One region of the Priestia sp. D3YE.R1 genome, then DNA from elsewhere that is predicted to be linked to it. Evidence: riboswitches for the same ligand, from Rfam matches in the RefSeq annotation. Region 1 holds a riboswitch; the other holds the start of a gene.
The links. Region 1 has a riboswitch for lysine ahead of lysA (diaminopimelate decarboxylase). Riboswitches for the same ligand answer to the same signal wherever they lie in the genome.

Region 2: linked by a shared signal. The riboswitch ahead of ACOZIR_RS00910 (aspartate kinase) and the one ahead of lysA (diaminopimelate decarboxylase) in region 1 are both predicted to bind lysine.

What each region holds. Positions count from the first base shown of each region.
Region 1 is NZ_JBLTHW010000003.1:504,688-512,810, reverse strand. Features, by position in the region: gene ACOZIR_RS20940 (NAD(P)/FAD-dependent oxidoreductase) at 1-40, opposite strand, end outside; gene ACOZIR_RS20935 (CBO0543 family protein) at 377-889, shown strand; lysine riboswitch at 956-1,138, shown strand; gene lysA (diaminopimelate decarboxylase) at 1,277-2,605, shown strand; gene ACOZIR_RS20925 (dicarboxylate/amino acid:cation symporter) at 2,658-3,920, shown strand; gene ACOZIR_RS20920 (hypothetical protein) at 4,058-4,192, shown strand; gene ACOZIR_RS20915 (LysR family transcriptional regulator) at 4,668-5,579, shown strand; gene ACOZIR_RS20910 (O-methyltransferase) at 5,809-6,477, opposite strand; gene ACOZIR_RS20905 (pentapeptide repeat-containing protein) at 6,677-7,396, opposite strand; gene ACOZIR_RS20900 (PadR family transcriptional regulator) at 7,412-7,741, opposite strand; gene ACOZIR_RS20895 (GNAT family N-acetyltransferase) at 7,904-8,123, opposite strand, start outside.
Region 2 is NZ_JBLTHW010000001.1:177,254-185,376, reverse strand. Features, by position in the region: gene ACOZIR_RS00935 (acyl-CoA thioesterase) at 107-556, opposite strand; gene sdhB (succinate dehydrogenase iron-sulfur subunit) at 620-1,393, opposite strand; gene sdhA (succinate dehydrogenase flavoprotein subunit) at 1,397-3,184, opposite strand; gene ACOZIR_RS00920 (succinate dehydrogenase cytochrome b558 subunit) at 3,214-3,822, opposite strand; gene ACOZIR_RS00915 (YslB family protein) at 4,312-4,839, shown strand; gene ACOZIR_RS00910 (aspartate kinase) at 4,890-6,122, opposite strand; lysine riboswitch at 6,263-6,440, opposite strand; gene uvrC (excinuclease ABC subunit UvrC) at 6,506-8,123, opposite strand, start outside.

The DNA of each region.
Region 1 (8,123 bases):
CTCCAAGTATCCCTGCTCCAACTACGATGTATGTTTTCATACCAAAACACCCTTTTCTTTCTTCTAGTATTCTCATGCTATATGTATGTAATTTTAGCATAGCAAAAAAAGAAGCCACATACTAGGCGAAGCTATTTTTAACTTGTTTTTGGCGCGTGCTGATTTTGACATATAGCTCCCTTCATCGTAAACAAAAGCGTTAGAAGTTCTTTTACCGAGAGTATAGCAGGGTGGAGAAAATCATAAATAGTGATCGTACATCTTTAACGCTGTTGCTTACCGCTTTTCTATTATAGGTTCTGAATAAAAAGATAAAAGAATAAAACCGCTATAATATGTAAATAAAAAGAAATAACCATTATTTTAAGGAGAGCGTATGCAATCTTCATTTGTATTATTTTTTATCATTCTTGGTTTACTATTTGGCAAGTGGCGAAGATATCAAGAATACTATCCTACTTTGCTGTTTTGGGTCACGGGGAATTTGCTTTATGAAGTGCTGCTGTTTCATCACCGGGTATGGGTATTTCATCCTGTTGGTATTGACCACCTTTTTCTACCCGATCACCTAATGGTCTCCCTTGGAATAACCTTAATTATTTATCCGTTTGTCATACCGGTATTTTTAGGAAGGCTGCCGCTGCATGTAAGCGGCCGGCTGTGGTGGATTCTTTTGTGGGCGCTTTTATTTACTGTGATTGAGTTCATTGCTTATGTTAATCACAGTATCACTCATCATTATGGATGGTCGCTGCTGTGTTCTTTTCTCTTCAATATTGTCACGTTCTCACTTTTAGTGATTCATCAGAAGACAGCGCTGGCTGCTTGGATACTCTCTGGAAGCTTCATAGCTTTTTTATTTATCTTCTTTGATATTCCTATGCCTTAACTTTTCATTGACTAGACAGAGGAAAAGGAAATATAATAGGAGTTACATTTAAATATAATTTTCCTCTCTGAGAATAGAGGTGCATGAAATCAAGAGTCACTTATTGGAGACTAATGGAGTCTGTGAAGATAAGTAAAAGGGATTTCGTGCCGAAGTATATAAACATCCATTGTGTTCATATACTGGTTCAGTATTGAATAAATGCTGAGCTGTCACAAACCATTTGGTTTGTGGAGAGCTATTGAAGAGATGTTGATGCCTAGAATGTAATAATACTTTATTATTATGAAACCAAGACGCGTGAACATCACTTCACGGGTCTTTTTTGTGTTTTTCTACTGACCATCAAAGTTATAGTTGAATGATTTAAATGGAGGGATACGGATTATGTACTTACATGGAACGAGTAAAATTAACAGCAGCAATCATTTAGAAATTGGGAAGTGCGATACGGTTGAACTGAAAAAACAATACGGCACTCCCCTATACATCTACGATCAAGAATTAATTGAGACAAAATGCAAGGCCTTCCATTCAGCCTTTCAAAGAAGCGGATTTTCATATCAAATCGCCTATGCAGGGAAAGCGTTTCTTTGCATGGAAATGGCTAGCCTTTTAACGAAGCTTGATATGTCACTAGATGTGGTCTCAGGAGGAGAATTATTTACAGCTCTTGAAGCTGGATATCCAGCTGAACGCATTCATTTTCACGGAAATAACAAAACGATTGAAGAAATGGAAATGGCTCTTGATGCGAATATTGGCTGTTTTGTTGTGGATAACTTCACCGAACTTGAAGTTTTGCATGCGTTAGCAGCTGAGCGCAAACAGAAAGCATCTATTCTTCTGCGTGTTACTCCAGGGATTGAAGCCCACACACATGAGTATATTATGACCGGACAGGAAGACTCCAAGTTTGGATTTGGTCTTTCCAATGACCAAGCTATGAAAGCGGTAAGTTCTGCCTTAGAAAAGCCTTACTACGATCTTTTAGGCATTCATTGTCATATTGGTTCGCAAATTTTTGAAGTAGATGGTTTTTCTCGCGCCATTGATATTTTAACTGATTTCTTATTCAGTATTCGTGATAAAATGGAGTTTGAAGTAAAAGTTTTAAACGTAGGTGGTGGTTTTGGTATTCGTTATACCGAAAGCGACTCTCCTCTTCCAGTTGAGTATTATGTAGATGCACTGACAGAAAAGCTAAGCCGCACGTTAACTGAACAAAATTATACCCTTCCAGAAGTTTGGATTGAGCCTGGAAGAAGCATTGTAGGAGAAGCAGGTACAACGCTTTACACAATTGGCTCAACTAAGGAGATTCCAGGTGTACGCAAATACGTAGGAATTGACGGCGGTATGACTGACAATATCCGTCCTGCCCTTTATGATGCAAAACATGAAGCTGTCTTGGCTAATAGAGTGACGGATAAAAAAGATGAAACGGTATCAATTGCGGGGAAATGCTGTGAATCAGGAGATATGCTTATTTGGGATATCGATTTACCGCGCGTTAATCAAGGAGATTTACTAGCAGTATCCTCTACAGGTGCCTACAACTATTCAATGGCTAGCAATTACAACCGTATTCCGCGCCCTGCTGTTGTATTTGTGAAAAATGGAGAAGCTCGTCTTGCTGTAGAGCGAGAAACATACGAAGATTTGGTGCGTAAAGATGTAAAGCCAGTCGTTACTACCTATGCAATGAGCAAATGATAGCTGTTCTTGCGTAGTAAAGAAGCTATTGTTGTTTGGAGGAAATCTAACTATGGTTTTAAGTGTATTTAAAACGTACAGATCATCGCTTATTCTGCTTCTCGCTATTTTAATTGGCGGGATAGCAGGATATGCTATCGGGCCCGATGTGGCAGTCGTAAAGCCCTTTGGTGATTTGTTTCTTAATTTAATGTTCATGATTATCGTTCCCCTTGTCTTTTTTAGTGTTGCTTCGGCGATCGCAAACATGAACGAAATGAAACGTCTTGGTAAAATTATGCTGGGTATTGCCGTTGTGTTTGTCGCCACTGCTGCTGTTTCAGCCGTTCTAGGCTTTTTAGGCGCCTCACTTTACAATCCCCTGCACAACGTAGATACTTCTGCCATTAAAGAATTAATGGGTGACAGTGAAAATACAGCTGAAAAAATGGCCCTTTTAACTCAGCTTGTTAGTACATTTACTGTACCTGATTTTGTTCAGTTATTTTCGAAAGAGCATATTTTACAATTAATTGTCTTTGCCGTTATTTTCGGTATTGCTACAACGATGGCTGGTGAAAAAGGACAGCCTATGGCGAAATTTCTGACTTCTGGTCAAGAAGTATCGATGAAGGTTGTTAAAATTGTGATGTACTATGCTCCAATTGGTTTAGGATGCTATTTTGCTACTGTAGTAGGAGAACTTGGACCAAAGATCTTACAAGGGTACGCTAGAGCATTTATTCTTTACTTATTAATTGCAATCGTTTACTATTTTGGCTTCTTTACGCTATACGCATGGATTGCTGGCGGTAAAGCAGGAATTAAGCTGTTCTGGAAAAATGCAGCCGCTCCTTCTATCACCGCTATTGCTACCTGTTCTTCTGCTGCATCTATTCCAGTTAATTTAGATGCAACAAAGAAAATGGGTGTGCCGCTGGATATTGCTGAAACAGTTATTCCATTAGGAGCAAACACCCATAAAGATGGTTCTGTTATCGGCGGTATTCTAAAAATTGTTTTCTTATTCAGTTTGTTTGGCAAAGATATGACGTCTGCTACGAGTATTTTGAGTATTTTAGGCGTAGCCTTTTTAGTTGGAGCCGTAATGGGAGCGATTCCTGGAGGCGGTATGATTGGCGAAATGTTAATTATTACAATTTATGGATTTTCTCCAGAAGTCCTGCCTATTATTGCGGTCATTTCAACGATTATTGACGCCCCTGCTACGCTTTTAAACAGTACGGGAAATACAGTAACAGCGATGCTTGTTACAAGGTTTACAGAAGGAAAAGACTGGATTAACAAAATTATCACCACCGATAAAGTCGCCTAGTAAAAAAGCAAAGGAACAGTCTTAGTGACTCTTCCTTTGCTTTTTTCGTGTGCAGTAATATCGATAGCGATGTATAAAGTCTGTAAATACGCACATTCTATAGGTATGTTGCATAACCGGACTGGAGGTGTCGTCTAATGAGTAACGCTGCAGGAGGTTCAAAGAAGAATCAACCGAATGATGCGAATCACGTAAGTGCAGAAACAAAAGCTCATCAAAAACGTCTCACTGAGCAAAACAAACAAGAGCATCAGGCTGAAGAGCGCAAATAAAATGACGTTAAAGAACGTGTGGCACAGGCTCTGCGTTCTTTAACGTCATTTTATTTTTAGAAGGAGCTTCATAGCGCCGCTCGTTATAGGTCTATCGTACAACCTCCTTTCAAACTTTTACATATTCTATTAATAGGTTTGTAAAAGGAGGAATGATATGATGTTTTCTTGGCTAGAGATTACAGCCGCAGCCTTTGGACTTTCAGTTATTTTGATAAGTCTTGCATTTTTGCCCGAACGTAGATGCAAAAATCTTTATATTCCCCATCAGCTAATAGCAAAATCTAGGTTTCTCTATAAAAAGATTATTTGTTTTATAAATCAACTTCGACAGAAACTTTAGTTTATTTTTTCCCTGTTTTTATTCATTGAATAGATTCTCCCTTTTTAATCAGCGCATTTACAGTAAATAATTTAATAGGTAAAATAAAGAGTAAAGAAAAAGGATAAGCAGTTTGCAGAAATGGAGTTTCACATGGAAATCAGAGACTTAGAATACTTTATAGAGGTAGCGAATCATAAAAATTTTACAAAGGCAGCGCTGCAAGTTCATTTGTCACAAACGGCTTTAAGTAAAGCCGTCAAAAAAGTAGAAAATGAACTAGGATTTGAGCTTCTTGATCGTTCGACAAGAGAATTAAAGCTGACTGATGCAGGAGAAGTTGTGTATCACCAGGCAACTAAAGCTCTGTCGGTGTTAAAAGACATGCCTCACTTGTTGGGAGATTTGATGAATTTGCAAACCGGGCAAATCAAGATGGGAGTCCCTCCGCTCATCGGGACCTTGTTTTTCCCGAAGATTGCAAAATCATTTAATAAACAATACCCTAAAGTATCTCTAGAGCTTATTGAATTTGGAGCAAAAAAAATTGAAGCGCTTGTGGAAGAGGCTGGTGTAGATATGGGGATTGTTATGCTTCCTCTCACAAGCGGTCATGATGATTATTTTCACGTATACCCCTTCGTTAAGGAAAGGTTTCTGTTATACGCCCATAAAAACCATCCTTTAGCGAAACGTTCTTCCGTCTGGATGAAAGAATTGGAAGATGAAAAATTTATTATGTTCAGTGAAGAATTTACGCTGCACGACCGGTTAATTCAAGATGCTTTAAAATCAGGCTTTGTGCCTTCTATCGCGTATAAAAGCTCTCAATGGGATTTAATTATTGAATTAACAGCGGCAGAACTTGGTATTGCTATTTTGCCCGAATCGCTTTATGCCAAGGTGAAGGACCCGAACATTATTACGATACCTATTGCAGATCCAGAAATGATGTGGGAACTTGGAATTATTCTGTTAAAAGAACGCTACAGTTCATTTGCTGTACGAGAATTAATTAGTTTTTTAACCGAAAAACAAATGACAAATAAGTTGGACGCAAATTAAATAGAGGCTGGGAGATAACGGCATCAATCCACTCTAAAGACAAACGGATCGGATACATGATCTGAACAGCTAAAAGCAAATACATGCATGAAATCTACGTTTACTATCACCATGAGAAAATCCGCACGATGAATCGAGATTCTCCATCAAGAATTTGAATTCATCGTGCGGATTTTCCTTCAACAAAACTACTTTTGTCCCAGCCTCTTTATATGTAACACGAGTTCTATCATTCAACAATTCCTAAAATAAAGCCATCATAGCCTTTGCTTCCAACGGTTTGTATAGCCGTGGCACTGATTCGTTTTTCTTGAGCCAGAGCATTCATAAATTGGCGAATTCCCTTTACATTTTCATCTTCACTTTCTGCATTCACCACATGCCCTTGACGAACAACATTATCACAAATAATCAGACTTCCTTTTTTCGATAATTTCAAGGCCCACTTTAAGTAATTGGGGTTATTCGGCTTGTCAGCATCAATAAAGATAAGATCGAACGGCTCTGTTCTCCTATCCTTTAATACAGCTAATGTATCAAGCCCGGGGCCGACAATGACTTCTACTAAGTGACTTACTCCCGCTCTTTTTAAATTAGCTCTTGCTACTTCTGCATGCTGAGAGTTTAATTCCAGCGTAATAAGCTGCCCGTCTTTCGGAAGAGCTCTGGCTAGCCAAATGGTGCTGTAACCTCCAAGAGTGCCAATTTCCAAAATGCGTTTAGCTCCTTTTAATGAAGCTAACAAATGCAGAAACTTTCCTTGACTAGGCGAGACGTCGATAGCAGGTAGTCCAGCCTCTTGATTTGCCTTCAATACCTCCTCAAGAATGGGGTCAGGTTGTATAAGCTTATTATTCATATAAAGATCCACTTCATTCCAAATTTCATATATAGACATTTCCATACTCCTCTACATAAGTCATAAAAGCTTTATTATTATTTAAAAGATACGAATATGTTTTTCTCATATCCAGCTTGTTGCCGTAATCGTTCGTATTATGAATGTGTTCTAGCTCTCTACTAAACTATCCTGCTCGCTCTTAAAAAGAATTGTTATGTGTCCATAAAAAAGACCTTCAGAGAGGTCTTTTTTATCTTTAAATAATCGTAACTTTACTAAGATCTATCTTGGCGCTTTTTAAAAAGTTATATGTCAATTTATCCATTTTTGCACCTTCAAAATCGGATTTCTTTAAATCTGATCCTCGAAACTGTACATTTAGCAAAGTTGCGTTGCGAAATGAGGATTTTTTTAATGATGTTCCTTCAAAGATTGTTCCGTTAAATGTTTCTTCGTCAAACACAATCTCTGTTAAATTACATTGCTTAAAGTACGTATTGTCATAGATACAATCTTTAAAACTAGCCTGTTTAAAATTTGCCCATTTAAACTGTACGCCTGTCAGATTAACGTGATGAAATATCGCTTTCGTTAAATTACTGCTTTTAAACATGCTGTCTGTAAGGTCTGCGTAGCTAAAATCAGATTCGTTCAAATTACTTGCATTAAATTTCCCTTTATACACCGATACAGAACGAAAATCAGATTTTGCAAGCTCGGTCTTTGAAAAATCCATAGGAACGGTTTGCTTCAATTCCTTTGTGGCTACATTCATTGATTCAATCAGTTCAGTGAGATCACCAATAGAATTGATTGTCATATGATAAGCCTGTTCCTCACTGTGTCCGTCTTTTTTGTAGTCTGTAAACTTTTCCTGCAAATTCTGTGATAGTTCTTCTTCTAAATCTTGAACGTTTTTTACATCCTGATAAGGAGCAAAAATGTTATGCACATGATTTTTTATTCTTTCGTTCATTTATAACATCCTTTCTTACAGCAACAAATCAATAATTTTTTTCGCTTGCTCCCAGTTTTCTTTGTTTTGTTTATATATGCTTTTTCCTTGTTCTGTAATTTTATAGTATTTTCTGCGACCGCCTTGTACGGCATCTCCCCAGTAAGAAAGAATATGTTCATCCTTTTCTAGACGCTTCAAGCTTGAATACATTGTGGCTTCTTTTAATTCATACTGCTCTTTAGAGTGGGTATAAATAAGCTTACTAATTTCATAACCATACTTATCGCCGCTGAGAAGTAATTTTAGAATCATTGTATCTGTATGTCCCCGAAGTAAATCTGAAGACATTTTTGCATATACCAAAGTATCACCTCTTTATGTATAATTTAAATCATATTACTATGACAGTCAAGGTATTATATTTAATAAACTAATCTGATTTATAATTGCTCATATATGCAAGCAGCTCAATCCGTAAAAAATAGCCGGTACGTTTCTACCGGCTATTTTTTAGAAGACATCTTATTATCCGTTATGACTGAATTTAAATACTATCGGTGTACGTTCTGTTTCTATTTTCCAAATCATGTGATGATACCCTTTGCTCCAGTAATCTTTTACTAGATAATGTGGTTCTCCAAATGTTTTTTTCCATACGTTCTGAGCATTCTTGTATCCGCTGTCCAAACAGATTTTTTTAATTTCTCTGCTTTGAAGCGTAAGCAGCATAATATGTACAAGCAGT
Region 2 (8,123 bases), on a different contig from region 1:
TGTGCGTTATGCCTACGCGGTTACTAGTTTTAGAAAAAATATGCAAAAAACTCTTTTTACCTTTAAAAAAGAAAAAAAGCCTGAAGAAAGAGCCTTCAAGCCATTTTCATATATTCGATAAACACCTTTTCATCTCTTCATTCCAAGGCACGCTTTTTCCTGTTTCTTTAGAAATTTGCACCATTGTTCCTCTCCCCGTGAGTACAACCTCCCTTTGCTCATTTTGAATCATATAGTGTAAATCAACCGACGAACGTCCGATTTTATGGGCCTTTACAAAAACAGCTAGCATATCGCCGAAATACACTTGTTTGATATAGTCGCACTGCAAATCAGCCACCACCGGTATTGTTCCTTCATGCTCACTCGTCCACTTTTGCATAAAGCCAATATGATGAAAGAATTCCGTACGTATTTGTTCAAAATAAACAAAAGGAACCGTATTATTTAAATGTCCAAACATATCTGTTTCCGAAAATCTTACCTTAATTTTCTGCTTAAACGAAAATGACTCTTTCCAGTGATCCATGTCTTCAATATACGAAATATTATTCATCTGTAATTCCTCCATTCGTCATAGACAAAATAAAACCTCTCCGCTTGGAGAGGTTTTGAGTGATTATACTTGATCGCTACCAAAGAAACTTCTGAATGCTTGAATGGTTGTGTCGCGGTTCAAAGCTGCGATTGAAGTAGTCAATGGAATTCCTTTTGGACATGATTGAACGCAGTTTTGAGAGTTTCCGCAGTTCGCTAGCCCTCCATCACCCATAATCGTCTCTAAACGTTCTCCTTTATTTAACGCACCGGTTGGATGGGCATTAAACAAGCGAACTTGAGAAAGCGGTGCTGGACCGATGAAGTTTGACTTGTCGTTTACGTTTGGACAAGCTTCTAAGCAAACGCCGCATGTCATACACTTGGATAACTCATACGCCCACTGACGTTTCTTTTCTGGCATACGCGGTCCTGGTCCTAAATCGTATGTGCCATCGATTGGAACCCAGGCTTTTACTTTTTTTAGTGAATCAAACATACGGCTGCGGTCTACCTGCAAGTCACGAACAACAGGGAATGTTTTCATTGGCTGTAAGCGAATTGGCTGTTCTAGTTTATCAACAAGAGCTGTACATGACTGACGAGGTTTACCGTTGATAACCATTGAACAGGCTCCGCATACTTCCTCTAAACAGTTCATTTCCCAGTTTATCGGAGCAACCTCTTTACCTGAAGCATCAACAGGGTTACGTCTGATTTCCATCAGTGCTGAAATAACGTTCATATTCGGACGATACGGAATTTCAAACTCCTGATTGTAAGGAGCAGATTCAGCTGAATCTTGACGTGTAATAATGAAGCGCACTGTCTTTTGGACTGTTTGTTGTTCACTCATTGATTAACGAACCCCCTCTTGTTGTTTTTTTGGTTTTTCATCTTTTTTCTTTGTGTAGTCGCGCTTACGCGGTTTGATTAACGATACGTCTACCTCTTCATAATGGAAAGAAGGAGCCGTTTTCTTATCAACGAAAGATGCCATTGTTGTTTTTAAGAATTCTTCATCATTACGATCTGGGAAATCCGGCTTATAATGAGCACCGCGACTTTCGTTACGGTTGTAAGCTCCTAGCGTTACAACACGTGAAAGCTGAAGCATGTTTTGCAGCTGACGAGTAAATGTTGCGGCTTGATTACTCCATTTAGCCGTGTCATTAATGTTGATACGATCATAGCGTTCAATTAATTCTTGAATCTTTTCATCTGTTTTTAACAGTTTGTCATTGTATCGTACGACTGTCACGTTGTCAGTCATCCATTCCCCTAGCTCTTTATGAAGAACGTATGCATTTTCTGTACCTTGAAGATTCATGATGTTGTTCCATTTCTCTTCTTCTTCTTTCACATGACGATCATATACGCTTGAAGAAATAGCATCTGCGCTCTTTTCTAAACCATTGATGTATTCAACGGCTTTAGGACCGGCAACCATACCACCATAAATAGCTGATAATAATGAGTTTGCTCCTAAACGGTTCGCTCCGTGCTGTGAATAATCGCACTCACCAGCTGCAAATAAGCCAGGAATATTTGTCATTTGATCGTAATCTACCCATAAACCGCCCATTGAATAGTGTACGGCTGGGAAAATTTTCATTGGTACCTTGCGCGGATCATCACCCATGAATTTTTCATAGATTTCAATGATACCTCCAAGTTTAATGTCTAGCTCTTTTGGATCTTTATGTGAAAGGTCCAGATAAACCATGTTCTCTCCGTTAATTCCTAACTTCTGCGCTACGCAGACGTCGAAAATTTCACGAGTTGCAATATCACGAGGTACTAAGTTACCGTATGCAGGATATTTTTCCTCTAAGAAATACCAAGGCTTACCGTCTTTATATGTCCAAACGCGTCCGCCTTCTCCACGAGCAGATTCACTCATAAGACGAAGCTTGTCATCTCCCGGGATAGCAGTTGGATGAATTTGAATAAACTCTCCGTTTGAATAGTATGCACCTTGCTGATACACGATAGATGCCGCTGAACCTGTATTAATAACTGAGTTCGTCGATTTTCCAAAGACAATCCCAGGTCCACCTGTAGCCATAATAACCGCGTCAGCTGGGAATGTTTTAATTTCCATTGATTTTAAATTTTGTGCAGAAATTCCGCGACAGCTGCGCTCATCGTCAAGAACAGCACCTAAGAATTCCCATCCTTCGTACTTTGTCACAAGTCCGGCAACTTCATAGCGACGAACCTGCTCATCTAATGCGTACAATAATTGTTGACCAGTTGTTGCTCCAGCAAAAGCCGTACGGTGATGCTGGGTACCGCCAAATCGTCTGAAGTCTAACAAACCCTCAGGAGTACGGTTAAACATTACACCCATACGGTCAAGTAAGTGAATAATACCAGGAGCTGCTTCACACATTGCTTTTACAGGTGGCTGGTTGGCTAAAAAGTCTCCGCCATACACTGTGTCATCAAAGTGTTCCCATGGTGAATCTCCTTCACCTTTTGTATTTACGGCCCCGTTGATTCCACCTTGAGCGCAAACTGAGTGAGATCTTTTTACCGGAACTAGTGAAAATAAATCTACTTGCTTGCCAGACTCAGCAATTTTTATTGTTGCCATCAAGCCAGCTAAACCGCCACCGACTACGATGATTTTTCCGTTACTCATCGGAACCCCACTCCTTCAAAACCTTAATTTTATGCAAATGCGAATAATGTACGAACACCTACGAATGTAAGTGCTAAGAAGATTGCTAATGTCACATAAGTTGAAATTCTTTGAGAACGTGGTGTTACAGTTAACCCCCAGCTAACTCCAAATGACCATAGACCGTTTGCAAAGTGGAAGATTGTAGATACAACACCAACTATGTAGAATGCAAGCATTGCTGGGTTGCTTAAAATTCGTTCCATCATTTGAAAATCTACTTCTTTTCCAAGCGCAGCTTGTATTCTGGTTTCCCATACGTGCCATGTGATGAAGATAAGTGTGATTACACCTGAAACACGCTGAAGGATAAACATCCAGTTACGGAAAAATCCATAGTTGTTAACGTTTGTTTTAGCAGTGAATGCGATGTAAAGACCGTATATTGCGTGAAAAACAATTGGTAAGAAAATAATGAAAATTTCTAGAGCATAGCGGAAAGGTAAGCTCTCCATGAAGTGAGCTGCTTGATTAAATGATTCTTCTCCCTTTGTCGCGAAATGATTCACAACTAAATGCTGTGTTAAGAAAATCCCGATTGGTATTACTCCAAGTAGTGAATGGATTCTCCGATATTGAAACTCTCTGTTTGCCGCCATCTGCGTAGACCCCCCTTAGTTAAATGAACATAGTTTGTGAAGAACTTTCTTACTCCCACTAGACAAATAGATTAATCGTGAATACAGGAAATGAAAACCTTTGCATTTCCTAATAAAGTATGTGACAGGTTAATTTTACTCCCATCGATTAAGAGCGTCAAGGCAAGATGTTTAAATCTTCTATAAAATATAAATTTATAAAATTTTATATTTGTTAACGCTTACTGAATTGATGTTAAAGATTTTTTCTTTCTATTATAGTATCGCTTGCCACAATTAAGTAAGCGTTTACTTTGTACTTTTATTGTAAACAAGTTCACAAAACATTTACACAGGTAAAAGTACCCTTTTAAAAGGTATTTTATGGTTTTTACATCTTTACATCTAACTCTTTTTACCATAATAAAGTTCCTCTTACATTTTATTAAAAAAATGCGTGAGAGGTTTTTTAGATTTGTATATAATAGTAGTAAAGAAAGAGGGGAAAGCATGAGCAATTTACAAACAGAATCACAGCAAGAACTTGAAGAGACGATGGAAACATCAGAACCTAATGTCGCAGCTGAAACAGAGAGAGCTCTTGATCACGTTCCATATTTCGGATACAGCCTTTTGCGTGATGTGTTAATTCCAGAGCTTCTTGGAGACGAAACGAATACCATCTCATACTGGGCAGGAAAACACCTTGCGCGTAAATATCCATTAAATACAATGGATGAAATCGTCGCTTTTTTTAAAGCCGCTTCCTGGGGAACACTGACGCTTGCCAAAAAAGATAAATATTCACTAGAGCTTGAATTATCAGGTGATGTGGTCAGCAAAAGATTTCAGCAGGAAACTTGTTCGTTTCATCTTGAGTCAGGATTTGTGGCTGAACAGATTCAGCGTCAAAACAACTGCCTAACAGAAGCCTACTTAACACCTAAAGAAAAGAACGGAAAAGTGCTGATTTCCGTGCAGTGGGACCGAAAAGATATCTTACCTACCGAAACACGTGCGGAGCGTTATAAAAAGTAAAAAATACGTATATATAAAAGACGTGGAGATACCACGTCTTTTTCTTTTCTTTATACTTGCACTGCCTGCTGCTCTTCTAGTTCAAATGCTACGTGAAGCGTCTCAACAGCTTTTACCATATCAGCATGCGGTACAACTGTAGATACTTTAATTTCAGACGTGCTGACCATCTTCACTTCAATTTTCTCTCCTGCCAGCACTTCAAACATTTCGGCTGCAACACCTGGATTAGAAATCATGCCAGATCCAACAATCGATACTTTAGCCAGCCCGCTTTCATGTTCAATACGCGTATATCCTAAAGTAGATTTATACTCCTTTAAGACAGCAAGAGCAGCTTCTACATCTACGGTTTTAATAGAAAACGAGATGGATAAACGATTATTAGCCGTTACGTTTTGAATAATAATATCCACATTTAACTGTTCTTTTGCTAATGCTGTAAAAATAGTAGAAAGAGTTTGTAACTCGTTGTTCAACCCTTCAATTGTCACCCGTGAAATATTATCTTCAAACGCAATTCCTCTTACGACTAAGTTTTGTTCCATTGAAACTTCCTCCTCAACAATCGTTCCATTCTCGTTTTCTAAGCTTGAACGCACTTCTAGCGGTACCTGATAATTTTTTGCAAACTCAACAGCGCGCGGATGCAGCACCCCTGCTCCTAAATTGGCTAATTCTAACATTTCATCATATGAAATAGAGTAAAGTTTACGAGCATCTTCTACGTAGCGCGGATCTGTCGTAAACACTCCTGTTACGTCTGTATAAATATCACATTTTGCAGCTTTTAATGCTGCAGCAAGAGCTACTGCCGTCGTGTCAGAGCCGCCTCGACCTAATGTCGTAATGCTCCCATTTTCTGAACAGCCTTGGAATCCAGCTACTACTACGATTCGCCCTCTATCTAATTGGCTTTGAATACGAGTCGTGTCAATGCGCTGGATTCGTGCATTGCTGTGAACTGCTTCCGTCTGGATACCAGCTTGCCAACCTGTTAGCGAAGTTGCTTCATGACCTTTGCATTGAAGAGCCATGGTTAACAGGGAAATCGTTACTTGTTCTCCAGTTGTAAGAAGCATATCCATTTCGCGTTTACTTGGACTGTCCGTAATATCACTTGCTAATTTCACCAGTGCATCTGTGGTTTTGCCCATTGCCGATACAACAACAACTACTTGGTTACCGCGCTCTGCTTCTTGAATAACACGGTTTGCTACATGTTGAATACGTTCAACAGAACCAACAGATGTTCCACCAAATTTTTGAACGATTAATGCCATAATTTTGTTCATTCCTTTTCAATAAATTTGCATATGCAGGATGATGAGAAGCTAAATTTTTTTACTCAGACAATAAAAAAAGCAATGAGATGAGCTCTCATTGCTTAACGAACGAAAATTATAAACATAACCGTCCACTGCCGTGAGATAGCTCTCCAAGAATCTACATCTTGACAATCCTACGTTTATTCAACGCAGAACCAGCAATCATTACTATGAGGTAATGTTCACTTCGGCAAATTTCCCTTTCCGCATCATTCATAAGGGCTCATACCCTTCCTGATACGTACTGATTAAATTTGCACCTCTATCTTCACTTCATTTGATGAAGTGTCGTATGAAATTAGTTAATAGCTTATCAAATATTTTCTATTATTTCAAGACTATTTTTGCAATGTTTCATAAATTTTTTCAGCAATGTTTTGAGGAACACCTGAATTTCGAATATCTTCAACCGTTGCTTCTTTCAATTTTTTCACCGAACCAAAATGCTTTAACAAAGCTTTTTTACGCTTTTCTCCCACTCCCGGAATGTCGTCCAGAACTGACTGAAAAGCGGACTTAGACCGCACTTGACGGTGGAAGGTAATCGCAAAGCGGTGAACTTCATCTTGAATTCGCTGAAGCAAATAAAATTCTTGACTATTGCGTTCAAGCGGTATGATTTGAGGAGGCTCACCAATCATCAGGTTGGAGGTTCTGTGCTTATCATCTTTGACAAGACCTGCTGTAGGCACTAAAAGTCCCAATTCATTTTCGAGAACGTCCTGTACTGCAGCTAAATGCCCTTTGCCTCCATCTACAACAATTAAATCCGGAAGCGGAAGACCTTCTTTTAACGCTCTGGAATACCGTCTGCGAACGACTTCTCTCATGGAACTGTAATCATCTGGTCCCTTTACGGTCTTAATTTTATATTTGCGATATTCTTTCTTTTCCGGTTTCCCATCAACAAAAACAATCATCGCAGAAACGGGGTCTGTTCCTTGAATATTTGAGTTATCAAATGCTTCAATCCGATAAGGAGCGGCAATTCCAAGCTCTTCTCCTAACCGTTCAACTGCGCCAACCGTGCGCTCTTCATCTCGTTCAATTAAATAGAATTTTTCACCGAGCGCAATTTTTGCATTTTTACACGCAAGTTCCACTAATTCTTTCTTTTTGCCTCGCTTTGGATGCTGAACCTCTACTTCTACTAATTTCTCAGCTAACTCTGCATCAATCGTTGCTGGAACCATCACTTCTTTTGGCTTAATATTTTTGGCATAAAACTGACCGATAAAAGTTAAGAAATCTTCTTCTGGCTCTTTATAAAAAGGAAACATAGAAACTTCTCGTTCAATTAATTTCCCTTGGCGAATAAAGAAAACTTGAACACACATCCAGCCTTTATCATAAGAATAGCCAAACACATCTCGATTAACAAAATCATTAAACGTTACTTTTTGCTTTTCCATTGTCGCTTCGATATGAGTAATTTGATCTCGGTATTCTTTAGCCCGCTCAAAGTCGAGCTCTTCTGAAGCTTTTAGCATTTTTTCAGTTAACTCTGTTTTGACATGCTCATATCCACCATTCAAAAACCGCGTGATATTTTCAATAATTTGTTTGTTTTGCTCTTCTTTTACTTCTTTTACGCAAGGAGCTAGACATTGCCCGATATGGTAATACAAACAAGGTCTGTCTGGCATAGTGGAGCACTTTCTTAACGGATAAATGCGATCAAGAAGCCGCTTTGTTTCATTTGCAGCTTGAACGTTAGGATAAGGACCAAAGTATTTTCCTTTATCTTTTTTTATTTTTCTTGTAATAACAAGTCGGGGCTGTTTTTCAGCTGTAATCTTAATAAAAGGATAGCCCTTATCATCTTTAAGCATGATATTGTATTTTGGATCATGCTTTTTGATTAAATTCATTTCTAAAATAAGCGCTTCTAAATTAGAAGATGTGACGATATATTCAAAATCGACAATGTCGTTTACAAGTCGAAGCGTCTTTCCG